One region of the Pectobacterium parvum genome, then DNA from elsewhere that is predicted to be linked to it. Evidence: predicted binding sites of a transcription regulator. Region 1 holds the regulator's gene; each other region holds the start of a gene.
What was found. Region 1 encodes sigma-54, which starts transcription at its own class of promoters, with help from an activator protein. Its sites were predicted from a motif close to GTTGGCACANNTTTCGCTNT; they were not measured.

Region 1 (10,254 bases):
ACAAAAGGCTCATCAAACATAATCAGTTCGGGGTCAAGTGCAATCGCTCTCGCCAGCGCCGCGCGCCGCGCCATGCCGCCGGAAAGCTCCGCAGGCATCAGTTCCGCCGCACCGCGTAGACCTACCGCTTCCAGCTTCATCATGACGATGCTACGCAACAGCGATTCCGGCAGTTGAGTATGTTCACGCAGCGGCCAGGCGACATTATCAAACACGTTCAAATCGGTGAATAACGCCCCAGACTGAAACAACATGCTCATTTTCTTGCGCGCGTTATACAGCTCGCTGCGCGACAGTGTCGGGATATTCTCGCCATCAAACCAAATTTCGCCGCTGTCTGGCGGTAGCTGTCCGCCAATCAGGCGCAGCAGCGTAGTTTTACCGATACCGGAAGGCCCCATAATCGCAGTGACCTTGCCTTTAGGCACATTCAGCGTGATGTCTGTAAAAATCTCTCGTTCTCCGCGCCGAAAGCTAAGACCACGGATCTCGACCAGATTAGTTGCCTCATGGTTCATTATTTCCATTCCTTACCCATCAGTACGCTCATAAAGAGGTCTTTCACTCCAGCCTAACGGCTGGCTTTCATCAAGGTGCGAGTTTTACAAAAACTTACCGTAAGTTCTTGTCCAAAATGGCGGCACAAACCGTTACTGGGTTTTACTTATCGCGACAGGTTTTACTTTTTCGCCAAGCACCGTCAGAATTAGCACTCATCACAGAAAAATGCTTTTTGTGCGAAAATCGTCCAGAAATACTGACTTATTCGACAACAGGCCGGTGATTATACACTAAATAATTCGAGTTGCAGGAAGGCGGCGACGCAGCGACAAACTCGTCAAAGACGAATTTGAGCAGCCAAAGGCTGACCTCTGGTGAGAGACAATATGTCTCTCATTCATCCCCGGGAGCTTACATCAGTAAGTGACTGGGGTGAGAGAGAAAAGCCAACGCACATGCAGCTTGAAGTATGATGGGTATATATCCTATTAAAGGACGCTGCATGCTTTTTGCAACACTACTCTTGTTCGTTGGTTTGCTATTACTGGTTTACGGTGCCGATCGTCTTGTCTATGGTGCCGCCGTGCTTGCGCGTTCTCTTGGCTTACCTCCTTTCGTCATTGGCATCACTATTGTCGGCTTTGGCACCTCGCTACCCGAGCTGATTGTTTCGGTTACTGCTGCCTTAAACGATCAACGCGACATGGCCGTTGGTAATGTTCTGGGCTCCAATATCACCAATATTTTACTCATTCTCGGCAGCGCGGCACTCATTCGCCCGCTAACGGTACATTCGGCCATCCTGCGCCGGGAATTACCGCTCATGTTGTCCGTCACTTTATTGTGTGGTGTTTTACTGCATGATAGCTACCTGAGCCGTGCCGACGGCATAATGCTGCTCTTGGCCGCCATTCTGTGTCTGGTGTTGATACTTCGCATGGCACAACAGGCGCAGCGAGAAGGCGGCGATAGCCTGACGCGCGAACAGCTGGCGGAACTCCCGCAGGATGACAGCAGCCAGATGGTCGCCGTGTTGTGGCTGATTCTCGGTATGATTATTTTACCCATGGCCGCCCGCATGGTGGTGGATAACGCCACCGTCATTGCACGCTACTTCGATGTCAGCGAGTTGACCATCGGGCTGACCATATTGGCGATTGGCACCAGCCTGCCTGAGCTTGCTACCGCCATCGTCGGGACGTTGAAGAAAGAAGATGACATTGCGCTGGGCAACCTGATTGGCTCGAACATTTTTAATATCGCGATTGTTCTGGGCGTACCTGCTCTGTTCTCGCCAGGCGCACTGAACCCTCAGGTTTTTCAGCGCGACTATTGGGTCATGCTGGCGGCAAGCGTGCTATTAACCGCACTGTGCCTCAGCAAAAAACGCCGTATAGGACAGGGCCCTGGCGCATTATTATGTTGCGCATTTATCGCCTATCTGACGGCCCTATTTTGCTTTTCATAAGCAGTTTTGTTTTTCATAAGAAGTTTTGTTTTTCATAAGACGCTCTGTTTTTCATCATAATCAGGACTATTGGTATGTCACAGTTTGAACAAGATGCGCATCTAAAACAGCAGTCTGACCGTGCACTATCCGATCATGCATCACAAGCCGATCACTCGCGACAAAAGGCTCATGAACTACCCGCGGATTTCGATTTCCAGCAGGCCGGCAAGCAGGTACTGAGTATCGAACGCGATGGGCTTGCGCAATTAGATCAATACATTGACGACAATTTTACCCTCGCCTGCAAAAAGATATTTCACTGCGAAGGCAAAGTGGTGGTAATGGGAATGGGCAAATCCGGCCATATCGGCTGCAAAATTGCCGCGACCTTCGCCAGCACCGGCACACCTGCTTTTTTTGTTCATCCCGGCGAAGCCAGCCACGGTGACCTCGGCATGGTGACGCCACACGATATCGTGATCGCCATTTCCAACTCTGGCGAGTCCCATGAAATTCTGTCGCTGATTCCCGTTCTGAAACGCCAGAAAGTATTCCTGATCTGCATGACCAGCGCACCGGAAAGTATAATGGGGAAAACAGCGGATATTCACCTGTGTGTTCATGTCCCACAGGAAGCCTGCCCGCTCGGTCTGGCGCCCACCACCAGCACTACTGCAACGCTGGTCATGGGAGATGCGCTGGCCGTAGCCTTGTTACAGGCGCGCGGCTTTACCGCAGAAGATTTCGCCCTTTCTCACCCTGGTGGCGCACTCGGCCGCAAACTTTTACTGCGCGTCAGCGATATCATGCATTCGGGCGATGAGATTCCCCATGTCCCACACGATGCCTCATTACGTGATGCGCTGGTGGAAATTACGCGCAAAAATCTGGGTATGACGGTAATCTGCGAGGCGGATATGAAAATTCAGGGCATCTTTACCGATGGTGACCTGCGCCGTATCTTCGACATGAATATTGACTTGAACAGCGCGCGCATTGCTGATGTGATGACCGCGGGCGGCATCCGGGTCGCACCGCAAACGCTGGCGGTGGATGCACTTAACCTGATGCAGTCGCGCCACATCACCTCCGTGCTGGTGGCAGAAAACGATCGTCTGGTCGGGATCGTCCATATGCACGATATGCTGCGGGCTGGCGTGGTTTAAAAAGAAAGGATAATAGTGAATGAGTGAAGTCAGGGCGCAAACCGATACCTGCTATGGGTCTGTCGATCAACAGGTACTGGATAAAGCCCGTGAGGTTCGCCTGTTAATCTGCGACGTTGACGGCGTGATGTCCGATGGTCTGATTTATAGGGGTAATCACGGCGAAGAGCTGAAAGCCTTTAACGTCCGCGACGGTTATGGTATTCGCTGCTTGCTGACATCCGATATTGAGGTTGCCATCATTACCGGGCGTTCAGCAAAATTGCTGGAAGATCGGTGTAAAACGCTGGGCATTAACCATCTTTATCAGGGGCAATCGGATAAGGTTTTGGCCTTCAACGATCTGTTGGATAAACTGTCAGTAACGGCAAATCAGGTCGCGTATATCGGCGACGATATGATCGACTGGCCAGTGATGGCACAGGTCGGGCTGAGCGTTGCCGTGGCTGATGCCCATCCGCTGTTATTGCCGCGCGCAGATTATGTCACCCGCATTGCGGGAGGCCGCGGCGCAGTACGTGAGCTGTGTGATTTGATTCTGTTCTCGCAGGACAAGCTGGAGCATGCCAAAGGGTTGTCAATATGAGTAAAACCAAGCGTTGGCTCACCGCTTTTCTGGCTCTGTTGGTGCTTATCCTCATCGGCTGGAATATTGCGGATGAGGACACGGTAACAGCACCGGATGCAAACGACCCCGCCGTGCCAGTTTATACCAGCGAAAAGACCAACACGCAGGTATACAGCCCCGCCGGTAAGCTGAGCTACAGACTGATTTCGGAAAAAGCGGAGTATTTCAACGACGAACAGTTGAGCTGGTTTACCACGCCTGTTGCCACGTTGTTCAATGAACAGGGTACGGCAACCTGGTCAGTACGCGCCGATCGCGCCAAGCTGACAAAAGACAAGATGCTCTATTTGTACGGCAACGTCGAGGTGAATAGCCTGACGAAAGACGCACAGCTTCAGCGCATCACAACGAATAATGCCCAGGTGAATCTGGTAACGCAGGACGTCTCCTCCGATGATGAAGTCACCCTGTACGGTGCCAGCTTTACCTCAAGCGGAATGAAAATGCGCGGGAATCTGCGTAACAAAACGGCCGAGTTGATCGAAAAGGTAAAAACCTCTTATGAAATCCAAAACCAATAATCTGATGCGTAACACCCTGATCGCCAGCTCGCTGTTCGCCGTCAGCGTTTCCGCCGTTGCCGTCACTGGCGATAGCAACCAACCTATTCACATTGATTCAGCACAGCAATCTCTGGACATGCAGGGCAATACGGTGACGTTCACCGGCAATGTTGTCGTAAAACAAGGGACGATTGAGGTGAAAGCCGATAAGGTCGTCGTGACGCGTCCACAAGGCACGCAAGGCAGTGAAGTGGTGGAAGGTTACGGCAACCCCGTGACGTTCTACCAGATGCAGGACAATGGCAAGCCGGTGAAAGGTCACGCACAGAAAATCCGCTACGAGCTGGCCAAAGACTTTCTGGTACTCACAGGCAATGCTTATCTGGAACAGCAGGACAGCAATGTCAAAGGCGATCGCATCACTTATCTGGTGAAACAGCAGCAGATGGAAGCGACCAGCGATAAAGGAAAACGCGTGACGACGGTGTTGGTTCCTTCTCAGCTTCAGGAGAAAGAGAACAAGAGCCAGCCTTCTCGTTCTCAGCAACCGCAACCACGGGTCACCGAATAAGTTATGGCAACATTAACCGCAGAAAATCTAGCCAAGGCGTACAAAGGCCGTAAGGTCGTAGAAAACGTCAGCCTCACCGTTAATTCTGGTGAAATCGTCGGCCTGCTCGGGCCGAACGGTGCTGGCAAAACGACAACGTTCTACATGGTGGTGGGCATCGTCCCGCGTGATGAAGGACGCATCGTCATTGACGACGATGACATCAGCCTGCTTCCTTTGCACGAACGTGCGCTGCGCGGCATCGGCTATCTGCCGCAGGAAGCCTCTATCTTCCGTCGCTTAAGCGTGTATGACAATCTGATGGCGGTGTTACAGATCCGTAAAGATCTGACGACCGAACAGCAGGAAGATCGTGCCAATGAGCTAATGGAAGAATTCCATATTATTCATTTGCGCGATAGTCTGGGACAATCGCTGTCCGGTGGAGAAAGACGCCGCGTAGAGATTGCGCGTGCGCTGGCAGCGAATCCGAAGTTCATCCTGCTGGATGAACCGTTTGCGGGCGTAGACCCGATCTCCGTACTGGATATTAAAAAAATCATTGAGCATCTGCGTGACAGCGGGCTTGGCGTGTTGATTACCGATCATAACGTCCGCGAAACGCTTGATGTCTGTGAACGAGCCTACATCGTGAGTCAGGGTAACCTGATCGCCCACGGTTCACCGACCGATATTCTGGCCGATGAACAGGTAAAACGCGTGTATCTGGGCGAAGGCTTCCGACTCTGATAGGGTAATATTTTATCTTTGCAGTACTTATGGGACGTTAGCGCGATTTATGAAGCAAGGTTTGCAACTCAGGCTTAGCCAGCAACTGGCCATGACTCCACAGCTCCAACAGGCGATCCGTCTGTTGCAACTGTCCACGCTTGAATTGCAACAGGAGATTCAACTGGCGTTAGAAAGTAATCCGTTGCTCGAACAAACGGATCAGCACGACGAAATCGAGTCATTTGAAAAGGCAGACAGCGATTCACTGGATACCGGTGAAGCTCTTGAACAAAGGGATATGCCGGAAGAATTGCCGCTTGATGCCACCTGGGATGAAATCTACTCCGCAGGCACGCCGTCAGGCACCGGCACCGACTATCGCGATGAAGAGCTGCCGATTTATCAAGGCGAAACCACGCAAACGCTTCAGGACTACCTGATGTGGCAGGTTGAGCTGACGCCGTTTTCAGACACCGACGCCGCCATCGCGACCTCTATCGTCGATGCCGTGGACAACACTGGCTACCTGACCGTGCCGCTGGAAGACATTCTTGACAGCATCGGTGATGACGACGTGACGCTGGAAGAAGTCGAAGCCGTACTCAAACGCGTGCAGCGCTTCGATCCCGTTGGCGTCGCCGCTCGCGATCTGCGCGATTGCCTGCTGGTGCAGCTTTCCCAATTCGCCGACAGCACGCCACGTCTGGCTGAAGCTCGTCTGATCGTCAGCGATCATCTCGATCTGTTAGCCAACCATGATTTCCGCAGTCTGATCCGTGTAACGCGCCTGAAAGAAGACGTGCTGAAAGAAGCACTGGCGCTGATCCAGTCGCTCGATCCCCGCCCTGGGCAGTCGATCAACACGGGTGAATCCGAATACGTCATCCCTGACGTGCTGGTTCGTAAAGTTCAGGGAATCTGGTCCGTTGAACTGAACACTGACAGCGTTCCCCGCTTGCAGATTAACCAGCAATACGCTGCGCTGGGTAACAGCGCGCGCAACGACAGCGACGGACAGTTTATCCGCAGCAATCTGCAAGAAGCGCGCTGGCTCATCAAAAGCCTGGAAAGTCGCAACGACACACTACTGAAAGTGACTCGCTGCATCGTCGAGCAACAGCAGGATTTCTTCGAGCAGGGTGAAGAATTCATGAAACCCATGGTACTGGCAGACATCGCGCAGGCAGTGGATATGCATGAATCCACCATCTCACGCGTGACGACACAAAAGTTCCTGCACAGCCCACGTGGCATTTTTGAACTAAAATATTTCTTCTCCAGCCACGTTAATACCGATAGCGGCGGAGAAGCGTCGTCAACGGCAATCCGCGCGCTGGTGAAGAAGCTTATCGCGGCGGAAAACCCCGTGAAACCACTAAGCGATAGCAAGCTGACGGCGCTGCTCTCCGATCAGGGCATCATCGTGGCGCGTCGAACCGTGGCAAAATACCGAGAGTCTTTATCTATCCCACCATCGAATCAGCGTAAACAACTGGTTTGATCTCAACAGAGAAGGAAGACACTATGCAGCTCAACATTACCGGACACCACATCGATATCACTGAACCACTGCGTGATTTTGTGAATGGCAAGTTTGCCAAATTAGAGCAGTATTTTGACCGGATTAATCAGGTCAATGTGGTATTGAGAGTGGAAAAAGTTCAGCAAATTGCCGAGGCCACGCTCCACGTTAATGGCGGCGAGCTGCATGCAACCTCAGAGGCGGCAGATATGTACGCCGCGATAGATTTATTGATTGATAAGCTGGCGAGACAGCTCAATAAGCATAAAGATAAACTTAAGCAGCACTAATTTTCTCCTTTGCCGTTTGGCAAAGGAACAAACTCGGCCCATCCATCGGGTGGGTCGGGATCACCAGAAGTGAAAGCGTCGTTAAGTGAAAATAAAATGAACCACGATCCCGTATTGCAGCTCAGCACCGTATTACGTCCTGAGTGCACCCGAAGCACCGTCCACTGCCAGAGTAAGAAACGGGCATTGGAAATTATCAGCGAGCTGGCCGCAAAGCAGCTTAACATTCCTTCGCAGATTATTTTTGATGCCATCCTCACCCGCGAACGCATGGGCAGCACGGGAATCGGCGGCGGCATTGCCATTCCTCACGGTAAGCTGGAAGACGATAATGCGCTGGGTGCCATCGGTGTTTTCATCCAGTTAGAGCAACCGATCGCTTTCGATGCTATTGATAATCAGGCCGTTGATCTGCTTTTTGCCTTGCTGGTTCCGGCGGAACAATGTAAAACCCATTTGCATACCCTATCGCTTGTTGCCAAGCGACTGGCGGATAAAACGGTTTGCCGACGCCTACGCGCGGCGCAAAGCGATGAAGAGCTGTACCTGATTATGACGGAAGCGGGTTAAACCAGACGATCGTCATACTCACGATGACGGGCTATTCGCAGTAGAACGAGAGAATACTTGCAATCCGTGCGCTAAGCCGTCATTTTTTAGCGATACATCATAAAAATCATGGCAATGAAAATTCGCCATCACGTTGCCAGAGGGGAGTCGTCAGATGGTACTGATGATTGTCAGCGGTCGCTCAGGTTCAGGGAAATCTGTCGCCCTGCGCGCACAGGAAGATATGGGGTTCTACTGCGTAGATAACCTGCCAGTGGTTCTACTGCCAGAACTGGCTAATACGCTTGCGGCGCGTAACATTTCCGCAGCGGTCAGCATTGACGTGCGCAATATGCCGGAATCCCCAGAGATCTTCGAGCATGCCATGGAGCAACTGCCACCCAGCTTCTCGCCTCAATTGCTGTTTCTGGATGCCGATCGCAATACGTTGATCCGCCGCTATAGCGATACCCGTCGCCTGCACCCGCTGTCCAGCAAGAATCTGTCGCTGGAAAGCGCTATTGATGAAGAAAGCGACCTGCTGGAACCACTACGTTCACGCGCCGATCTGATTATCGATACCTCAGAGATGTCGGTGCACGAACTGGCTGAGATGCTGCGTACTCGACTGCTCGGCAAGCGGGAACGCGAACTCACGATGGTGTTCGAATCATTCGGATTCAAGCATGGCATTCCTATCGATGCGGATTATGTCTTTGACGTGCGCTTCCTGCCAAACCCACACTGGGATCCGAAACTGCGCCCGATGACCGGTCTGGATAAGCCCGTCGCCTCATTCCTCGACAGACATACCGAAGTTCACAACTTCATCTACCAGACACGCAGCTATCTGGAACTGTGGCTGCCGATGCTGGAAACCAATAATCGTAGCTATCTGACTGTTGCCATTGGCTGTACCGGCGGTAAACACCGTTCCGTCTACGTTGCTGAACAGCTGGCAGACTACTTCCGCTCACGCGGTAAGAACGTACAGTCGCGCCACCGTACGCTGGAAAAACGTAAACCCTCATAATATTCAGCAAGACAGTGCAGCCAGGTACCCCATGACAGTCCAGCAAACGGTTGAAATAAAAAACAAGCTGGGCATGCACGCTCGCCCAGCGATGAAGTTGTTCGAGCTGGTGCAGAGCTTTGATGCAGAAGTGATACTGCGCAATGACAGCGGCACCGAAGCCGAAGCCAGCAGCGTGATTGCCATGCTGATGCTGGATTCCGCCAAAGGGCGTCTCATCGAGGTAGAAGCCACTGGTCCGGATGAAGCACAGGCGCTTACCGCCGTCATCGAGCTGTTCGAAGCCGGGTTCGACGAGGACTAGCTATTTCCTTAGCCAGCTATCTGCCAGCCTTCGTGACAAGGATCGCTTCACTTTCCCTTCCGAACCTCCTACTATCTACCTATATAAATCATAATATTTTCTTATACCCCCTGCTCCTTTGGGCGCGGGGGTTATTTTTATATCATCTGAAAATACCAACTGGAGAGGAGTATGACGAAACCTAACCTGACAATCAGTGAATTGGATGCGGAACGTCTGGATATGTTATTGGAGCAGCCCGCCTTTGCGGACAGCGATATCGCACAGGCGTTGAATGAGGAGCTGGATCGGGCAGACATTCTGCCTGCGGCATCGATTCCCTCACATGTCGTCACCATGAATAGTCGGGTGCGTTTCCGCGATCTGAATACCAACGAAGAGCACATCCGCACGCTGGTTTATCCAGCCGCAGTGAAGGACAGCAAAGAACCGCTGTCGGTGATGGCTCCGCTGGGTGCGGCACTATTGGGAATGCATGTGGGAAATTCGATCACCTGGCAATTGCCAAACGGTGAAGAAACGCGAATTGAAGTACTAGAACTACTCTATCAGCCAGAAGCTGCGGGCGAGTACCACCGCTAAGTCAGAGATAGAGTAACAGCCGTCGGACACTGCCGACGGCGACGGTTACTCACGAAGAGCAGGCTTATTCCCCTGCGATCTTCATCGCTGGCAGCAGAACGGAACCACATTGGATATTGCTTCGGGTTTCGATATCATTCCCCACCGTCACAATATTACGCAGCATGTCTTTCAGGTTACCCGCGATCGTAATCTCGCTGACCGGATATTGAATTTCGCCGTTTTCGACCCAGAAGCCGGATGCTCCACGGGAATAGTCACCCGTCACACCGCTTACCCCCTGCCCCATCAGTTCGGTCACCAGCAGGCCTTTGCCCATCTGTTTCAACATACCGTTGAAATCCAGACCCTGTCCGGCAATCCGCCAGTTATGAATACCACCCGCATGGCCGGTACTCTGCATGCCCAGCTTACGCGCGGAGTAGCTTGTCATGAGCCAAGTCT
Region 2 (10,254 bases), 1.4 Mb from region 1:
CAAGGGCATTCTGCCGACCTGTCAGGATACCGGTACGGCGATCATCGTCGGTAAAAAAGGCCAGAACGTCTGGACTGGCGGTAATGATGCCGAAGCGCTGTCCAAAGGTGTGTACAACACGTTCATTGAAGACAACCTGCGCTACTCGCAGAACGCCGCGTTGGATATGTATCAAGAGGTCAACACCGGCACCAACCTGCCCGCGCAGATTGACCTCTACAGCACCGAAGGCAAAGACTATAAATTCCTGTTCGTCACCAAAGGTGGCGGTTCAGCCAACAAAACCTACCTGTATCAGGAAACCAAAGCGCTGCTGACGCCAGGTAAACTGAAAAGCTTCCTGATCGAGAAAATGCGCTCGCTGGGTACCGCGGCTTGCCCGCCGTACCACATCGCATTTGTCATTGGCGGCACCTCAGCAGAAACTACGCTGAAAACCGTTAAGCTGGCGTCAACCAAGTACTACGACGAGCTGCCGACCGAAGGCAACGAGCACGGTCAGGCATTCCGCGATGTCGCGCTGGAACAAGAGATTCTGGAAGCTGCGCGCGACCTGGGTCTGGGCGCACAGTTTGGCGGTAAATACTTTGCGCACGACGTGCGGATTATCCGCCTGCCGCGCCACGGCGCATCTTGTCCGGTCGGTATGGGCGTGTCCTGTTCCGCTGACCGTAACATCAAAGGCAAGATCAACCGCATGGGCGTCTGGCTGGAGCAGTTAGAGCAGAATCCGGGTAAATATATTCCTGAACATCTGCGTGAAACGGGTGAAGGCGATGCGGTTAAAATCGACCTGAACCGTCCGATGTCTGAGATCCTGAAGACGCTGTCACAGTATCCGGTATCCACCCGCCTTTCGCTGACCGGCACCATCATCGTGGGTCGTGACATTGCTCACGCCAAGCTGAAGGAGCGTCTGGATAACGGCGAAGGCCTGCCGCAGTACATCAAAGATCACCCGATTTACTATGCGGGCCCGGCGAAAACGCCAGAAGGCTACCCGTCCGGCTCGTTAGGCCCAACCACCGCTGGCCGTATGGATTCCTACGTTGATTTACTGCAAGCCAACGGCGGCAGCATGATCATGCTGGCGAAAGGCAACCGCAGTCAGCAGGTGACCGACGCGTGTCATAAACACGGCGGCTTTTACCTCGGCAGCATCGGCGGCCCGGCCGCGATTCTGGCGCAAAACAGCATCAAGAGCCTGACCTGCGTGGAATACCCAGAACTGGGCATGGAAGCGATCTGGAAAATCGAAGTCGAAGATTTCCCAGCCTTTATTTTGGTCGATGATAAAGGCAACGATTTCTTCCAGGTGATTCAGAGCGCCAAGTGCGTGAAATGCGGTTAAAGAAATTTTTACGTGATTAGAAGTTAGGCGATATTTCGTGTGCCAACGCCCCTATTGTCGGGGCGCTTTCAGACCGTTGACAAACCTATTTGCCGAATGAAAACGGGAGTAACGGAATAGAAGAGTAAAGCGTTTGCGCCAGGGATGGCGTAATCCGAGCTTACATGGACGTACTTGCAGCGTCTTTACGATCTATCCGTTACCCCGCTCTGCGGGCTTTGTCAGCAACCTCAACGCCCCGATTTTCGGGGCGTTTTTTATTTGATGCCTAACCGCTTTGCCAAACGGTGCAGGTTGCCGCTGTCCATTTCCAGTTCCCTTGCGCAGGATGACCAGTTGCCCTCATGGCGCGCCAGCGTTTGTTGGATGATCCGACGCTGATAGTCATCCGTTGCCTCTCGCAGGCCGCCGTTGATGAAATACGCCAGCTCAGTGTCGATAGCGCTCGATGAGCCAGTAGTCGTATGAATTGGCTGGGAGGGAAGTTCGAGATTGAAATGCTCGGGACCTAACAGCACCTCGCCCGATTCCTGCCCCGCTCTCGCCAGCACAGTCGCACGATAAATAGCGTGTTCCAGCTCACGCACATTCCCCGGCCAGTCGTACTGTTCCAATAGCGCTCCCGCGTCTGCCGTCAACGCCAAACGTGCCAGTCCCAGTTGCGCACGGCTACGTTCACAGAAGAATCCCGCCAACAGCGCCACATCCTGACGACGCTCGCGCAATGGTGGTACAGACAGCGGGAACACGCTCAGACGGTGAAACAGATCGGCACGGAAAGCCCCATCCAACACCGCCTGCCGCAGATCGCGATTAGTCGCCGCCAGCACGCGCACGTTCACTTTCAGGCTGCTGTCATCACCCACCCGCTGGAGATCGCCATACTGCAATACGCGCAGCAGCTTCGCCTGTAGCGTCAGCGACAGTTCGCCAATCTCATCCAGAAACAGCGTGCCGTTATCCGCCATTTCAAACTTGCCGGTTCGATGATGGATCGCACCGGTAAACGCGCCCTTCACATGACCAAACAGCTCGCTCTCCGCGACCGACTCCGGCAGCGCGGCACAGTTCAGGTACACCAGAGGATGACTTGCCCGGCTGGAACCGCGATGAATCGCCCGCGCCACCAGCTCTTTACCAACGCCGGTTTCCCCCATAATCAATACGTTAAGGTCGGAACCTGCGACGATATCGACCTCTTTCTTCAACCGCTGCATCGGTTCCGATAGCCCTACCATTTCCTCAACGCTTTCAGCCGCCGGACTTTCAGCACGAACCGGCGCGGGTAACTGCCGCTCAAGACGCTCCATCAGCAGCGCGTTGCTCAGCGCCGCCGCCGCCATCGCTCCTACCAGCCGCAGTTCTTCATCGCTAAAATGGTCGAACTGGCAGGGATCCATGCCGTCCACCGTCAGCGCCCCGATCAGGTTCTGATTGGCAAACAGCGGCAAGCCGACGCAGGCATGCACCTTAAGATCCTCCTGACTGGGGATCAGACCATCATAGGGATCGGGAAGCTGGCTGTCCGCCGGAAAGCGCACGACGTCGCCCGCGCGGGCAATCGCCTCCAGACGCGGATGATCGGACAGGCGAAAGCGCCGCCCCAGCACGTCCGGCGCCAGACCGTCGATCGCCAACGGACGGAACAGCTGATTCTCGTAACGCAGCAGCGCCGAGGCATCACAGCCCAGCAGTTGGCGCAGGCTGTTGATTAAGCGTTGGAAGCGATCCTGATTCGATAGCCCCATTTGCAGCTCGATGGCAATGCGGGCAAGGGCGTTAATAGAGAGTGTCATGGTGTGTCCTAATGACAGAGCCTGTGTCATTAGGACAATAGATGAGGTATGTCATTTTGACAATCGGAATTTATTAAAACTTTATAAATCAATGCATTAAAAATTGGCACACTTCCTGCAATCTCTACAGCATATTCCCGACTATGACTACTGAGGTTTCAGAACATGACAATTCACGTTAAGAACAATATCCACTGGGTTGGACAACGCGACTGGGAAGTCCGTGATTTTCACGGCACCGAATACAAAACGCTGCAAGGCAGCAGCTACAACAGCTACCTGATCCGCGAAGAGAAAACCGTGCTGATCGATACCGTCGATCACAAATTCAGCCGTGAGTTTGTGCAGAATCTGATGGCAGAAGTGGATCTGAACACGATTGACTACATCGTGATTAACCACGCCGAAGAGGATCACGCCGGGGCGCTGAGCGAACTGATGGCGCGTATTCCCAACACGCCAATTTATTGTACTTACAATGCGATCGATTCCATTACTGGGCACCACCACCACCCTGAGTGGAATTTCCACACGGTCAAAACTGGCGATACGCTGGATATCGGCAACGGCAAGCAGCTGATCTTTATCGAAACACCCATGCTGCACTGGCCGGACAGCATGATGACCTACATGACCGAGGATGCCGTGCTGTTCAGTAACGATGCGTTCGGTCAGCACTATTGCGATGAGCACCTGTTCAATGACGAAGTCGATCAAACTGAACTGTTTGAACAGTGCCAGCGCTATTTCGCCAATATTCTGACGCCGTTCAGCCGCTTGGTGACCGCCAAGATCCACGAAGTGCTGGGCTTCAACCTGCCGCTGTCGATGGTGGCGACCTCGCACGGCGTAGTATGGCGTGACGATCCGGCCCAGATCATTCACCTGTATCTGAAGTGGGCGGACAGCTATCAGGAAGATCGCATCACGCTGTTTTATGACACCATGTCCAATAACACCCGCATGATGGCCGACGCCATTGCGCAAGGCATCAACGATGTCGATCCCGGCGTAGCGGTAAAAATCTATAACGTCGCCCGTCACGACAAGAACGAAATCCTGACGCAGGTCTTCCGCTCGAAAGGCGTATTAGTCGGTTCATCCACCATGAACAACGTGATGATGCCGAAGGTCGCCGCCATGCTGGAAGAGATCACTGGCCTGCGTTTCCAAAACAAGAAAGCCTCGGCGTTCGGTAGCTACGGCTGGAACGGCGGTGCGGTAGACCGCGTTCAAACCCGTCTGATGGATGCCGGTTTTGAAACCACGCTGGCGCTGAAAACCAAGTGGCGTCCTGATGGTTCAGCGCTGGAAATTTGCCGCAATCACGGCCGCGAAATCGCCCGTCAGTGGGCACTGCATCCGCTGGATGATACGCCTGCCCGTCGCGTCATCTCGCCCGCAAAACAGACCGCCGCGGCACCGCAGAATGTGAGCGCCCCAGCCGAGAGCGCCTGCGGATGCAATGAAGTCGCTGCGCCACAGGCAACCGCACAGCCAGCGGCACAGTCAGAAAACGGTTGTATGGTGTGCAGCGTCTGCCAGTGGATCTACGATCCGGCACTCGGCGAACCGATGCAGGATGTCACCCCTGGCACCCTATGGTCGGACGTACCAGACAGCTTCCTCTGCCCGGAATGTGGGCTGGGCAAAGACGTTTTCAATCCGATTCGCTAAGGAGAGGATGATGAAAGATATCGTGATTATTGGCGCGGGCTTTGCCGCCCGCCAGCTCATCCGACAGCTGCGCAAGCTGGATGCCCACAGCCCTATCCGTCTGATTACCGCCGACAGCGGCGATGAGTACAACAAGCCGGATTTAAGCCATGTGATGAGCCTGAAACAGCACGTCGACGATCTGACCAAGATATCGGCAACCGCGTTTGCTGAAGAAAACCGCATTGCGCTGCTGGCTAATACGCGCGTCACTGCCATTGACCGCCATACGCAACAGGTCGTCTGCGGCACGGATCGTTACGATTACCACAAACTGGTGTTCGCAACGGGTGCCAGCGCGATGGTTCCGCCGATTCCGGGACGCGAATATATGCTGACGCTCAATAGTCAGCAGGAATATCGCACCCACGAAAACCGACTCTGGCAGGCCGAACGCCTACTGGTGCTAGGTGCCGGACTCATCGGGACTGAGCTGGCGATGGATTTGGGTCGCGCTGGAAAACGGGTCACGCTGGTTGACTGTGCCAGCAGCATTCTGCCCGCTTTGATGCCGCCCGAAGTCAGCGCGCGCCTACAGTTCAAGCTAACGCAGCAGGGCGTTTCGCTGTTGCTGAACACGACTCTGCAACAGTTGGAGAAAACCGAAACTGGCATACAAGCCACATTTACCGATGGTCGTTCTGCCGAGGTGGACGAAGTCCTCTCCGCTATCGGTTTACAGGCCAACACGCAGTTAGCGAAAGCAGCAGGTTTGGCGGTGCAAAAAGGCATCCAGACCAATGCGCGGTTACAGACCACCGATCCACAGATTTATGCGCTGGGCGACTGCGCGGAGATTGGCGGCAAGCTCCTGCCTTTCCTGCAGCCGATTCAGCTCAGCGCGATTACGCTGGCGAAAAACCTGCTGGGTGCCAACGAGATGCTAACGCTGCCGCCGATGCTGGTAAAAATCAAGACGCCGCTGTTTCCCTTACAGATGGCCGGCGATACCACCAGCGGTGAGCTGCACTGGCAGCAGGAATGGAACGAACAGGGGATGGTGGCTAAAGCGCTGGATAGTCAGCAGGTGCTACGCGCTTTTGTGGTCGGCGGTGAGCGGATGAAAGAGGCATTTCCGCTGCTGCGACAGCTTTCCACAGTGCCTTCAACCACGGCCTGAGACAGCAAAATAAATAATGCATTTAAAATACATATTTTCTGGTCAGCCTGCGTGCGGATTAATAGAATACGGCTATCGCTTTTAGAATTTACAGACCGAGGTAAAGATGCAAGATCTCATTTGTTATAAGAAGATGCCGCAGTGGAACAGCCAGACGCTGCCTGCCGCGTTTCAGGAAAAGCACAACACGCAGGAAGGCACCTGGGCGAAACTGACCGTGTTGAAAGGGGAAATGACCTTCTCCATGCTGACCGAAGACGGCGAGACGTTGGAGACGTTCCAGTTCTCCGAACAGAACCAGCCGCCGTTTGTTGAACCACAGGCGTGGCACCGCATCGTCTCGTTCTCTGACGATCTGGAATGTCAGCTCAGCTTTTTCTGCTCGGCGGAAGATTTCTATCATAAAAAATACGGCCTGACGCGTACCCATTCCGAAGTGATCAACGCCGTGCAGCACATCAAACCGGGCAAAACGCTGGATTTAGGCTGCGGCGGCGGGCGCAACTCGCTGTACCTGAACCTGCGCGGGTTTGACGTCACGGCCTGTGATAAGCACGAGCAAAGCATTGATTCGCTGAATAATATCATCAAGAGCGAAGCGCTGGAAAACATTCGTGCGGGCGTTTACAACATCAATCTGGCGGAAATCAAAGAACAGTACGACTTCATCCTGTCGACTGTCGTGCTGATGTTCCTGGAACGCGATCGTATTCCGCACATCATCAGCAATATGCAGGACAGCACCGTTAACGGCGGCTATAACCTGATTATCGCAGCGATGTCGACGGAAGATTGCCCGTGTCCAATGCCTTTCTCGTTCACCTTTAAAGAAAACGAGCTGAAGGACTATTACGCCGATTGGGAGATCCTCAAATACAACGAGGATATGGGTGAGCTACACAAGACCGATGCGCAGGGTAACCGCATCAAACTGCGCTTCGCCACGCTGCTGGCAAGAAAGCCGTAAGCACGGGTTAGCCGCTAAAAAATCTAACTAATTAAAAAATAAGACATAAAATACAAAAGGGCCGAGTAATCGGCCATTCTTATTTCGCTATACGCTGCGTGAATCAACTGGCTTTGCGCGCTGCCGCGATGCGGTAAGCCACCAGATCTTCAATCGTCAGTACCGGCATATCGTGCTGTTTGGCAAATGTGATTACTTCAGGCGCGTGCGCCATTGAACCATCATCGTTCGTCAGTTCACACAGAACACCAGACGGCTTCAGGCCTGCCAGCTTCATCAGATCAACCGTCGCTTCAGTATGACCACCGCGCGTTAACACGCCACCCGGTTGGGCGCGCAGCGGGAATACGTGACCAGGGCGATTCAGATCGCTCGGCTTGGCGTTATCCGCAATCGCGGCACGAATGGTGGTCAGGCGGTCGGTGGCAGAAACGCCCGTCGTCACGCCTTCGGCGGCTTCGATCGTCACGGTGAATGCCGTTTGGTAATGGCTGGAGTTCTTCTCCACCATCATCGGCAATTCCAACTGCTGGCGACGCTCTTCCGTTAGGCACAGGCACACAATGCCACTGCCGTGACGAATCGTCAGCGCCATTTGTTCAACGGTCATATTTTCAGCGGAAAAGATCATGTCACCTTCGTTTTCACGATCTTCATCATCCAACACCAGCACGCCGCGGCCATGACGCAATGCATCAAGTGCGCGTTCTACGCGTTCGGTAGGATTGCCAAATTCAGAAAGTAATGTCTGATTCATGGTAAAAAACCTCAATGTTATTATGGATTACCAGAATCAGGGCGAGCTTGAGGAGTAACCACTACTACTGGTTGCATAGTAATAGTTAACAAAAATAACGCGGGCGGGCATATAGCCCGACAGATACCGTTACTCTCTCCCATCCGGACTTTAACCGTCGGCTCCGGAATTACACCGGATCTGCTGACCCCACGCTGCGAAATCGATAATTAAATCGGAAAACACAGCGAGAGCGCTCGCGGGCTTCCAGTATGTGTACTGGTTTACCGCCGGTGGGGAATTACACCCCGCCCTGAGAATAAGCGGGTTTACTATAACGCTAATACCTCGATAGGGCAATTGATCCGCCACAGGAAATAGGGCAAAACGTATGCTGGATTACAGTAAAATTATGCTGAATATGTGCAAAGCAGATGTCAGATTTTATTTATACCCATTACACTTGCTATAGTAATAACTTACATAACCTAATCAGGAAAGCGACATGATTGACCCAAAGAAGATTGAGCAAATCGCCCGTCAAGTGCATGAATCTATGCCAAAAGGTATCCGGGAATTGGGTGATAATGTGGAGAAAAAGATTCGTCAGGTCTTGCAGGCACAGCTGACCCGATTGGATTTGGTGAACCGTGAAGAGTTCGATATTCAGACGCAGGTTCTGCTCCGCACGCGCGAGAAGATTGCTCGTCTGGAACAGCGTATGACCGAGCTGGAAGCGAAACTGTCTACGGAAGAAAAGCCCGCCGCAGCGCCGGAAAACGACCAGTCATCACAATAACTCGTCTCATCACAACAACGCGTTATCATCGCGATGCAGCGCCCTAGTCAGGGCGTTGCTCGATTCCCTACCCCGCACCAGCGACAGCCTTCAGAAACACAGGTTTCACGTCACGGAATTCAGAATAAACGACTCAGTGGGAAACCAGTTCGACCTGCTTGCGCGGCAGGAACAGCCACAGCACGGCCAGCATGATTAACGCATACAGCGATTTCCAGCCGATCATCAGCAACAGCGCACAGCAAAGCATTCCGCCTATTGCCGCCATCACGCGCGCCCGCCCTTTCAGCAAACGCCATCCTGCCAGCATACACAACAGATAAATCAGCACAAAAATGCCGTTCGCGTACACAATCAGCATATCCAGCGGCAACCTAAGCCAGTAAATCAACAGGCTGCACACCAGACAGCAGGCCACCACAACCGACAGCGCATTCACCGGTGCCTGCCCTGCAGAAAGCTTCGCTAATGCACTTCCTTTCGATGCCTGCGACCAGACTAAACGGGCGAAACCCTGCGTGTAGATATTCACGCTGGCAAAGCAGGCCAGATACCCAACAAAGCAGGCAATCCACAGCGCGTGTTCGCCAAATAGCTGCACGACGATACCCGGCAATGAGGCCGTTGCGGCAATCCCTTCACCGTAGGCCTTAAAATGCAGCACGGCCACCGTACATCCCCAATAAACCGCGCCAGCAACCAGCATACCGATCAGTAAAGCCCGTGGAAAATCACGCTCCGGCACCCGAAACTCCGTCGCCATATGGGCAAAAGCCTCAAGGCCAACGAAGCACCAGAACATCACAGCCAGCGCGCCGAAAGTGTTAGACCATGACAATTCACTCACCGACGGCCAGGGAATATGCGCAGGCGTGATATCGCCCTGCCACCAGATTGCGGCGACCAGCCCCACCACTAGCATTGCAATGACGATCTGAATGTTGGCGCTGGATCCCGCACTGCGCAGGCCAAGCAGCCAGATACCACCGAGCGTCAGCAGCTGTACGCAGAGTAGCCCCAGATCGCTCCAGCCAAACGCCGCCTGCCAGAATCCGGCGGCAATCTGCAAAGCAGCAGGCAGGCCCAGCGGAATAACGGACAGGAATAGCCAGCCAGTCACCCGTGCCATACGCGGCCCAAAAGCGAGGTTAACAAAGTGCGCGGCCCCACCCGCATTAGGAAAATGTTGCCCCAGCGCGGCAAAGCCAATGGCGATAGGAAAAACAAGCAGGATCAAGATCGGCCACGCCCATAGGCTGTCTTGCTGTGCTAGCTGTGCGGCCAGCGCGGGAACGGCAAACACCCCAGTCCCCAGCAGAGAAGTAGACAGCAACCCCACGCCCTGAATCAGCCCAAGCTCTTGTTTTAATCCTTTTGCTTCACTCACTACGTTTCACCTTTTCTTGCTTTTTTACACCACAGCACTACCGGATCGAAGAATAAAAAAAGCCTCCACTAACGGAGGCTTCTCTCACCCACTGCATTCGCAAACGTTATATCAGGTGTTGGCTTTCAGCACATCGCGAATGCGGGCTTTGTAGGATTCAACTTTCTGCGGCGTCATCATACGACGTTCGTCATCCTGCACCACACCGCCAACATCATCAGCAATACGCTGTGCAGACTGTAACATCAGTTTAAAGTTTTGGCTGGCATCGCCATAAGACGGCACCATCATGAAAATGGACACGCCGGGCGTCGAGAACTCGGACATGGCATCGACATTAAACGAACCGGGTTTAACCATATTCGCCAGGCTGAACAACACT
Region 3 (10,254 bases), 360 kb from region 1:
TAGAGGCGATCGGCCTCTGAGGGATGCGCACCGCGAGAAAAACCAGGCCGCATGCCACGCTGCGTATCGGCAACTAGCGTAAACTGCGAAACCACCAGCACATTGCCGCCAGCCTGACGAACATTGAGATTCATTTTCCCGTCATCGTCGCCGAATATGCGGTAACCCAATACACGTTCGCAAAGTCGCGTGGCTTTTTGTTCGTCATCGCCCTGCTCAACGCCCAGCAAGATCAGTAAACCTTTATCGATTTCCCCAACCACACTGCCTTCTACCGTAACGCTGGCGCTGGATACTCGTTGAATTAGCGCAATCATAAAACCCAACTACTCCTGATGTTATCATTCCCAATAGGGGCTGTGTCCGCCCCTGCGATATAAATCATGCTTTAGCCGTCGTCGCCTGCATGGCGAAAAAATCCGGCACCACCTGACGATCGGTCACCAGAATGCTGTGAATGCCCAGGCTTTGTGCCGCATCGACGTTCGCGGCATTATCGTCAAAAAAGACGGCTTGCGCAGGCGGAACGCCTTCCTCTGTCAGGACATATTGATAAATCGCCAATTCCGGCTTACGTAATCCAATATCTTGCGACAGGTAGAGCTTGTCGGTCGCCGTCGCCACTTCTGGGAATAGCGCAGGCCAGTGTGAACAGTGGAGACGATTAGTATTCGACAGAATCACCACGCGGTGCCCTTCCTGACGCAGGCGCTGCATGATGTCGATAACCTCAGGACGCAACGCGACAAAAATAGCCTGCCAGCCAGCGGTGAATTGTTCGAAGCTCAGGGCGATGCCCATTTCCTGGCACAGTCTGGTGGCAAATTCCTCGTCGCTGATCTCACCCCGCTCATGCTGTTCAAACGCCTCGCCCATGACAAAACGCTCTTGCAACGTCGCGAGCGGCGCGCTGCTCAGATTACTCCAGACACCCAATACTCTATTGAAATCAATATCTATGACGACATTGCCTAAATCAAAGATATACAGCATGGCAGTGACCTCCTGAAGTAATCGTAGGATTTTCACTGTAGCGGGAAATGGAGAAACTGAACAGGGAGGAAATATAAAGGAAAGGTTAAAGTGGAAGAAAGCGCATAAAATTCAGGGCACCCGAAGGTGCCCTGTTGCGTAACAAGACAAATCCGTCTGAAATTAGACGTCTTTGCTGCCGCGGCTAGCGCGTTTACGATCGTTTTCGGTCAGGTGACGCTTACGAATACGGACAGACTGTGGCGTAACTTCAACCAGTTCGTCGTCATCAATGAATTCCAGCGCTTGTTCCAGAGACATTTTGATAGCCGGAACCAGTGTGGTTGCTTCATCGGTACCCGATGCACGCATGTTGGTCAGTTTCTTACCGGTCAGACAGTTTACTGTCAGATCGTTAGAACGTGAGTGAATACCGATGATCTGGCCTTCATACACTTCTGCACCGTGTCCGAGGAACAGCTTACCGCGATCTTGCAGGCTGAACAGTGCAAACGCGACCGCTTTACCTTGACCGTTGGAAACCAGCACGCCGTTCTGACGCTGACCGATTTCACCGGGACGCACGTCATCGTAGTGGCTGAACGTGGAGTACAGCAGACCGGTACCAGACGTCATGGTCATGAATTCGGTACGGAAACCGATCAGACCACGAGCTGGGATCAGGTAATCCAGACGGATACGACCCTTGCCATCTGGGATCATGTCTTTCACATCACCTTTACGCTCACCCATGGCTTGCATGACTGAACCCTGGTGCTGTTCTTCGATGTCCAGCGTCACGTTTTCAAACGGCTCTTGGTTACGACCGTCGATAACGCGGTTGATAACTTTCGGACGTGATACGGCCAGTTCAAAGCCTTCACGACGCATGTTTTCGATCAGAACTGACAGGTGCAATTCACCACGACCAGAAACGCGGAACGCATCAGCGTCTTCGGTTTCGTCAACGCGCAGAGCAACGTTGTGCACCAGCTCTTTGTTCAGACGCTCCAGAATCTGGCGCGACGTGACATACTTACCTTCTTTACCGCAGAATGGTGAAGTATTAACGTTGAAGAACATGGTGACGGTAGGCTCATCGACGCTCAGTGCTGGCAACGCTTCGACATTCTGCGGATCGCAGATGGTGTCGGAAATGTTCAGCTCGCCCAGACCGGTGATCGCGATGATATCGCCTGCTTCTGCTTCAGTCGCGTCGATACGCTCCAGACCCAGGTGAGTCAGAACTTTACCGACTTTACCGTTACGAGTTTTGCCTTCGCTATCAACAATAGTGACTTGTTGGTTAGGCTTAACTTTACCGCGCTTGATACGGCCGATACCGATAACGCCAACATAGTTGTTGTAGTCCAGCTGAGAGATCTGCATCTGGAACGGCGCATCCATCTCAACCTGAGGCGGAGAAACGTGATCGACAATCGCCTGATACAGCGGAGTCATATCTTCCGCCATGTCAGCATGGTCAAGACCCGCGATACCATTCAGCGCAGAAGCATAAATGATCGGGAAATCCAGCTGCTCGTCAGTCGCATCCAGGTTCACGAACAGGTCGAATACCTGATCGACAACCCAGTCAGGACGCGCGCCAGGACGGTCAACTTTGTTGATAACCACAATTGGCTTCAGACCGTTGGCAAATGCTTTTTTGGTCACGAAACGCGTTTGCGGCATCGGGCCATCCATCGCATCAACAACCAGCAGTACCGAGTCAACCATCGACATTACACGCTCAACCTCGCCGCCGAAATCGGCGTGTCCCGGGGTATCTACGATGTTAATACGGTAGTCTTTCCAATTAATGGCGGTATTTTTTGCGAGGATGGTAATTCCACGCTCTTTCTCCAAATCGTTGGAGTCCATTACACGCTCGGTTGCTTCGACACGTTCACCGAACGTTCCGGATTGTTGCAACAGCTTGTCAACCAGGGTGGTTTTCCCATGGTCAACGTGCGCAATAATGGCGATGTTACGCAAATTTTCGATCACAGCTTTGCCTCAGGCATTTAGAAATAGCGCGCTATTGTACACGTATTAATCGAGGGACTAAACAAGATCACAAGCATCTATGATAAACAACCTAGAGCTGCCTGCTTTGTGATCCCTTTCACGGTGCAAAAGCGCTACAAGCGAACATGAATGCACCAAATAAGTGCAATAATTCACATATGGAGCACCATTTTGGTGCTTTAGACTATAATGGTGCAGTGGGTTTACGTGAGAAAGCCCCAAGGAGCAACACATTGCACACATTTAAAAAGTTGGCACACTTTTAGCTTTAGTCTACTCACGGCAACAACATCAATCCACAACGATATTCGTTCCACGACGATAAATGACCAATCGGGAGAACCAAGTATGTCCGCAGAACATGTTTTGACGATGCTGAATGAGCACGAAGTGAAGTTTGTTGATTTACGCTTCACTGATACTAAAGGTAAAGAGCAGCACGTCACCATTCCGGCTCATCAAGTCAATGCCGACTTCTTCGAAGAAGGTAAAATGTTTGATGGTTCTTCGATTGGCGGCTGGAAAGGTATTAACGAGTCAGACATGGTTCTGATGCCCGATGCCAGCACCGCAATGATCGATCCGTTCTTCGAAGATTCTACACTGATCATTCGTTGTGACATCCTCGAGCCAGGCACAATGCAAGGTTATGACCGCGACCCGCGCTCTATCGCGAAACGTGCGGAAGATTTCCTGCGTTCTTCCGGCATTGCCGATACCGTCCTGTTCGGGCCTGAGCCAGAATTCTTCCTGTTCGATGATATCCGTTTCGGCAGCAGCACGTCCGGTTCCCACGTCGCTATCGACGATGTCGAAGCTTACTGGAACTCCGGTAAAGCATACGAAGGCGGTAACAAAGGTCACCGTCCAGGTCTGAAAGGCGGCTACTTCCCAGTTCCACCAGTCGATTCATCACAGGACATCCGTTCTGCTATGTGTCTGACCATGGAACAAATGGGTCTGGTTGTTGAAGCTCACCACCACGAAGTGGCTACCGCTGGTCAGAACGAAGTGGCTACCCGCTTCAACACCATGACCAAAAAAGCTGACGAAATTCAGATCTACAAATATGTCGTGCACAACGTGGCTCACGCCTACGGTAAAACCGCGACCTTTATGCCAAAACCAATGTTCGGTGATAACGGTTCTGGTATGCATTGCCACATGTCTCTGTCTAAAGACGGCACTAACCTGTTCGCTGGCGACAAATACGGCGGCCTGTCTGAAATGGCGCTGTTTTACATCGGCGGTGTTATCAAGCACGCTAAAGCCATCAACGCCTTGGCTAACCCGACCACCAACTCCTACAAGCGTCTGGTCCCAGGCTACGAAGCACCTGTTATGCTGGCTTACTCTGCCCGTAACCGTTCTGCTTCAATCCGTATCCCAGTGGTTGCTAGCCCGAAAGCACGTCGTATCGAAGCACGCTTCCCGGATCCAGCGGCTAACCCGTACCTGTGCTTCGCTGCACTGCTGATGGCTGGCCTCGACGGCATCATCAACAAAATCCACCCTGGCGATGCGATGGACAAAAACCTGTACGACCTGCCACCGGAAGAAGAAGCAGAGATTCCAAAAGTTGCTGGTTCTCTGGACGAGGCCCTGGCTGCACTGAACGAAGACCGCGAGTTCCTGACCCGTGGTGGTGTGTTCACTGATGACGCTATCGAAGCGTATATCGAACTGCGTAAATCTGAGATTGACCGCGTTCGTATGACACCGCACCCAGTTGAGTTCGAACTGTACTACAGCGTCTAATAACGACAGCGTCTAATCTCTACCTCGGCGTGGTTGGGTGTGCTGATACCCGACCATGACCGATAAACAACAGAATACTAAGAAGTTTTTTTGTGATGGGCTATCCATGCCCATCACCCCTGTATGGGCCGTCGCAGAGCGACGTCAAAAATTTTTCCTGAAAATTTTTTGTTGCCGTGGAAACGCTTCAGCCCCTCTTCGGATGGGCTTTTTTCACCACCGGCATTGGCCGTTGCGACGTAACATCCATCATTCACACTACAATGCACCACGACGGTGCGGGAGTCTGCGTTATGGCAACAGGCACGCTGCCCGATGCTGGGCAGATCCTAAATTCCCTGATAAACAGCATCTTATTGCTGGATAACGATCTGGCGATTCACTATTCCAACCCGGCAGCACAGCAATTACTGGCACAAAGTTCGCGTAAATTATCCGGCACGCCGCTGCCCGATTTGCTGGGATATTTTTCTCTGAATATCGATTTACTGCGTGAAAGTCTGGATTCAGGACAAGGTTTTACGGATAACGAAGTCACCATCGTCGTAGATGGCAAAGCGCACATCATGTCGCTCACCGCTCAGCGGGTACAGAACGATTTTATCCTACTGGAAATGGCACCGATGGATAACCAGCGCCGTCTCAGTCAGGAACAGCTTCAACATGCACAACAGCAGGCCGCCCGTGATTTGGTCCGAGGTCTGGCGCATGAGATAAAAAATCCGCTTGGCGGATTGCGCGGTGCCGCGCAGTTGCTTGCTAAAGCACTGCCTGACCCAGCGTTGACGGAATACACCAAGGTCATTATCGAACAGGCGGATCGCCTGCGTAATCTGGTTGATCGCCTGCTCGGGCCACAGCAGCCCGGCCTGCACGTCACCCAAAGTATCCATCAGGTCGCTGAACGCGTTTGCCAGCTTGTCTCACTGGAGAAGCCGGATAACGTGACGCTGGTGAAAGACTATGACCCCAGCCTGCCAGAGCTGACGCACGACCCCGATCAGATTGAACAGGTACTGCTGAATATTACCCGCAACGCGCTACAGGCGCTGGGCGAGGAAGGCGGAACGATTACGATACGTACCCGCACGGCTTTTCAGCTCACGTTACACGGTGTGCGCTATCGTCTCGCCGCTCGTATTGACGTGGAAGATGACGGCCCCGGCGTACCTGCTCAACTACAGGACACACTGTTTTACCCGATGGTGAGCGGACGCGAAGGGGGAACCGGTTTAGGGCTTTCCATCGCCCGCAGTCTTATCGACCAGCACTCCGGTAAAATTGAATTTAACAGTTGGCCAGGACACACCGAATTCTCGGTTTACCTGCCCATTCGCCAGTGAGGTTCACAATGCAACGAGGGATAGTCTGGATTGTCGATGACGATAGCTCCATCCGTTGGGTGCTTGAGCGCGCGCTTGCTGGTGCGGGTTTAACCTGCGCAACGTTTGAGAACGGAAATCAGGTACTGCATGCGCTGGCGACACAAACGCCTGACGTTCTGCTGTCCGACATCCGTATGCCAGGGATGGATGGATTAGCGCTCTTACAGCAAATCAAACAGCGCCACCCAATGCTCCCGGTCATCATTATGACGGCACATTCCGATCTGGATGCCGCCGTCAGCGCTTATCAACAGGGTGCGTTCGACTATTTGCCGAAGCCGTTCGATATTGATGAAGCCGTTGCGCTGGTTGAGCGAGCGATCAGTCATTATCTGGAACAGCAGCAGCCGGTACGCAACCAGCCGATCAATGGCCCGACAACGGATATTATTGGCGAAGCCCCCGCGATGCAGGATGTCTTTCGCATCATCGGCCGCCTGTCTCGCTCGTCGATCAGCGTGCTGATTAACGGCGAATCGGGAACCGGTAAAGAGCTGGTGGCACATGCCCTGCATCGCCACAGCCCGCGTACAAAAGCCCCTTTTATCGCGCTGAATATGGCGGCCATTCCCAAGGATCTGATCGAATCAGAACTGTTCGGCCATGAAAAAGGCGCGTTTACAGGCGCAAACCAGATTCGTCAGGGCCGCTTTGAGCAAGCCGATGGCGGTACGCTGTTTCTGGATGAAATCGGCGATATGCCGCTAGACGTACAAACACGTTTGCTGCGCGTATTGGCAGACGGGCAGTTTTATCGCGTTGGCGGTTATGCCGCAGTAAAAGTGGATGTTCGTATTATCGCGGCAACGCACCAAAATCTTGAACAACGCGTGCAGGAAGGCAAATTCCGCGATGACCTGTTTCACCGCCTGAATGTGATCCGCGTTCATCTGCCACCGCTGCGTGAACGTCGGGAAGATATCCCACGCCTGGCACGTTATTTCTTGCAGGCTACGGCCAAAGAACTGGGCGTCGAGCCGAAGAATCTACATTCAGAAGCGGAAACAGCGCTAACCCGTTTACCGTGGCCCGGCAACGTGCGCCAATTGGAAAACACATGTCGCTGGTTGACAGTCATGGCAGCCGGTCAGGAAGTGCTGATTCAGGATCTGCCGCCTGAATTGTTCGAAACCACCGCACCTGATTCCACCGTGCATATTCTGCCGGACAGTTGGGCCACGCTATTGGCACAATGGGCCGATCGCGCGCTGCGTTCCGGTCATCAAAACCTGTTGGCAGAAGCACAGCCAGAAATGGAAAGGACGTTGCTGACGACGGCACTGCGGCACACGCAGGGGCATAAACAGGAAGCGGCAAGATTACTCGGATGGGGCAGAAATACTCTGACGCGTAAATTAAAAGAGCTGGGAATGGAGTAGCGAGATTGCTTTTTTATTGCTCAATTGTTAACAAGTAATTTGGTGATAAAAAATACAATCTGGCGCACGAAATTGTCATTAATTTGTACTTTACTTGCCTCGAGTCAGCAGTATGATCGTGTCGCTGATTCGGGAGGAACACCATGCTGGATTCATTGATTTCCGCGGCAACACATGGCGCTGAAATTGGCTCCGCGGCAAGCCATTCGCCGCAGGCTGCTATTGCCGCCGTTTTGTGTGCCGCACTGATTAACTTCTTTAGTTGATCCAATATACCCTAAATAATTCGAGTTTCAGGCAGGCGGCAAGAGAAGGAATCCCGATGAGCTTACACAGGTAAGTGATTCGGGTGAGTGAACGCAGCCAACACACCTGCAACTTGAAGTATGACGGGTATAAACGTTTGAGAACAGCCAGTCGGTGTTTGCACCGACTGGCTGTTTTTTTGACTAAATCACACGGGAAAATTGCTGTGTTCTGAGCTTGCTACGTAGATAAACATCAAAGCACATACAAATATTGCGGATCAGCAACCGTCCTTTCGGTGTCACCACCAGCCCGTCTTCATAACTATCGACCAGTCCATCGGCCACCAGCGGTGCCAGCAGCGCTAAATCCTGCTCAAAGTAGGTTTTAAAATCGATAGCGTATTCCGCTTCAATGGGCGCATAGCTGAGCTGGAAATTACAAATGAGCGTCTTAATCACATCGCGGCGGAGGCAGTCATCACGTGTCAGCTGTAGCCCACGCCACAAGCCATTTCCTTGGTCTTTAACCTGCGCGTAATACTGTTTCAGCTCTTTCTGGTTCTGAACATAGCTATCACCGATCATACTAATCGCCGACACACCCAGACCGAGAAGATCGCTATCACCCTGTGTCGTATAGCCCTGGAAATTGCGATGCAGCTTCCCTTCTCGCTGTGCCACCGCCAGTTCATCGTCCGGCCGAGCAAAGTGATCCATACCGATAAACTGATAGCCTGACTGCGTCAGCGATCCAATCGTCTGTTGCAGAATATCCAGCTTTTGTTCCGCGCTCGGTAAATCCGCCTCTTTAATCTTGCGCTGTGCCGCGAACAGGCTGGGTAAATGCGCATAGTTAAAGACGCTAAGCCGGTGCGGGCTTAATTCCGCAACGCGCTGTAGCGTAAACGCGAAGCTTTCCGGCGTTTGTTTCGGCAGGCCGTAAATCAAATCAATATTGGTTGAGGTGAAGCCAAGCGCTTTTGCTCGCTCAATAAGAGCAAAAATAAAATCTTCATCCTGCTCACGATTGACCAGCTTCTGAACGTCTTTATTAAAATCCTGCACGCCCATGCTAAGGCGGTTGAATCCTTCAGCCCGCAGATGATCGAGGACGTCCAGCTCAATTTCTCGCGGATCGACTTCAAGCGACAGCTCAGCCTGATCGGAAAAAGAGAACAGCTCACGCAGCAGCGACATTAGCCGACTGATTTGTACTTTATTCAGGTAGGTTGGTGTACCGCCACCCCAATGCAATTGCGTCACAGTTCGTCCGACGAATAGCGGCGCACGCTGGCGAATCTCCAGCTCAAGAACATCAAGGTATTCATCCGCTTTATGCTGCTGACGCGTAACCAGCTTATTACAGCCGCAGAAATAGCACAGCCGGTGGCAAAAAGGGATGTGGATATACAGCGACAGCGGTCGCTGCGGATAACGGGCAATGGCATGCTGAAACGCAGGCTCATCGTAAGCTTCACTGAATTCTAACGCTGTGGGATAAGACGTATAACGCGGCCCAGAATAGTTATATTTTTGAATCAGGGCCAGATCCCAGTCAACGGACGGTATCGACATATTCGCTCACTCCTTCCAGTTTTTACTCGGTGGGTTATCCTTCCCCTCCTTCAGATCACCAAAAAATGGCGTTCAAAAACGCTCCCGGCGTTTTGTTACTCGTCTCATCCCTGAGACTCGCCCTAAGGGCCGTCACGTTGTGACGTTCAAAAACGCTCCCGGCGTTTTTGTCTCGGGCGTAGGCGTAGCACCTGATTCACGCGCCCGTTAAACAGGGCGCGATGCAACCGGTGCTTACGCTTCGACAATAGCCATAGTTTACTGAACAGACAGAGCAGATAAAACGCAAGCAGCAATATCAGGAACAGAAACAGCCATTTCATTGATTAGAACGTGTCTTTCGGGTTATTACGCTTCAAAAGCTGCAACATATCTTCCTGCTGCTCTTCTTCGTCATCATCACCCAGCTCGATTCCAAGCTCTTCCATCAGGATGTCGATACGATCCAGCGTTTCATCAACCCATGATTGTTCTTTGGCGCTCAGCGTCTCGCCGCTATCCAGACGATCCAACAAGGCATCCAGGCGCGTATCGTTTTCTAACATTTCCAGCTCTTCTTCCGGTGACATCGTCGGCTTGGCCGCAACGACTTTCTCCACAGGCTCAGAAGGCTTCAACTTAGGCTTCGGTTTAGCGATATCGCTATCCAACACGCCAAGCTGTACAGGCTTTTTGCTGCCGATACGCGGATCGGCAGCTTTACGCTGACCGGAACGCGGATCGGCGGATGCTTTTTCCTGAGTTCGGCTGCCCGACGCGTGGCCACGATGCTTTTTATCTTTTTTCCGCTCGCGCGCTTCACGCTCCAGCTCTTCGCGGGTCTTTCTTTTTACTTTGGGTTTCCCTGCCTGATCGGCAGCCCCTTTGACAGGTCGGTTCATAATATTGTTCTCAGGTACACAGATATAA

Region 2: the regulator sigma-54 is predicted to act here: its motif matches at 3,250-3,269, upstream of norV (anaerobic nitric oxide reductase flavorubredoxin).
Region 3: the regulator sigma-54 is predicted to act here: its motif matches at 3,251-3,270, upstream of glnA (glutamate--ammonia ligase).

Annotation. Positions count from the first base shown of each region.
Region 1 is NZ_CP087392.1:4,533,358-4,543,611, forward strand. It holds gene mlaF (phospholipid ABC transporter ATP-binding protein MlaF) at 1-518, opposite strand, end outside; gene LOZ86_RS20440 (calcium/sodium antiporter) at 1,004-1,969, shown strand; gene kdsD (arabinose-5-phosphate isomerase KdsD) at 2,044-3,117, shown strand; gene kdsC (3-deoxy-manno-octulosonate-8-phosphatase KdsC) at 3,137-3,703, shown strand; gene lptC (LPS export ABC transporter periplasmic protein LptC) at 3,700-4,266, shown strand; gene lptA (lipopolysaccharide ABC transporter substrate-binding protein LptA) at 4,247-4,819, shown strand; gene lptB (LPS export ABC transporter ATP-binding protein) at 4,823-5,548, shown strand; gene rpoN (RNA polymerase factor sigma-54) at 5,598-7,031, shown strand; gene hpf (ribosome hibernation promoting factor) at 7,055-7,342, shown strand; gene ptsN (PTS IIA-like nitrogen regulatory protein PtsN) at 7,439-7,912, shown strand; gene rapZ (RNase adapter RapZ) at 8,067-8,924, shown strand; gene npr (PTS phosphocarrier protein NPr) at 8,956-9,228, shown strand; gene rnk (nucleoside diphosphate kinase regulator) at 9,400-9,810, shown strand; gene pmbA (metalloprotease PmbA) at 9,875-10,254, opposite strand, start outside.
Region 2 is NZ_CP087392.1:1,187,984-1,198,237, reverse strand. It holds gene fumA (class I fumarate hydratase FumA) at 1-1,351, shown strand, start outside; gene norR (nitric oxide reductase transcriptional regulator NorR) at 1,609-3,147, opposite strand; gene norV (anaerobic nitric oxide reductase flavorubredoxin) at 3,313-4,824, shown strand; gene norW (NADH:flavorubredoxin reductase NorW) at 4,835-5,983, shown strand; gene tehB (SAM-dependent methyltransferase TehB) at 6,090-6,950, shown strand; gene ribB (3,4-dihydroxy-2-butanone-4-phosphate synthase) at 7,054-7,707, opposite strand; FMN riboswitch at 7,835-8,011, opposite strand; gene ubiK (ubiquinone biosynthesis accessory factor UbiK) at 8,192-8,485, shown strand; gene yjeH (L-methionine/branched-chain amino acid transporter) at 8,619-9,872, opposite strand; gene zipA (cell division protein ZipA) at 9,984-10,254, opposite strand, start outside.
Region 3 is NZ_CP087392.1:195,304-205,557, reverse strand. It holds gene dtd (D-aminoacyl-tRNA deacylase) at 1-317, opposite strand, end outside; gene yihX (glucose-1-phosphatase) at 382-993, opposite strand; gene typA (ribosome-dependent GTPase TypA) at 1,156-2,979, opposite strand; gene glnA (glutamate--ammonia ligase) at 3,349-4,758, shown strand; gene glnL (nitrogen regulation protein NR(II)) at 5,052-6,101, shown strand; gene glnG (nitrogen regulation protein NR(I)) at 6,110-7,522, shown strand; gene LOZ86_RS00855 (YshB family small membrane protein) at 7,666-7,788, shown strand; gene hemN (oxygen-independent coproporphyrinogen III oxidase) at 7,972-9,345, opposite strand; gene LOZ86_RS00845 (hypothetical protein) at 9,492-9,668, opposite strand; gene yihI (Der GTPase-activating protein YihI) at 9,672-10,226, opposite strand.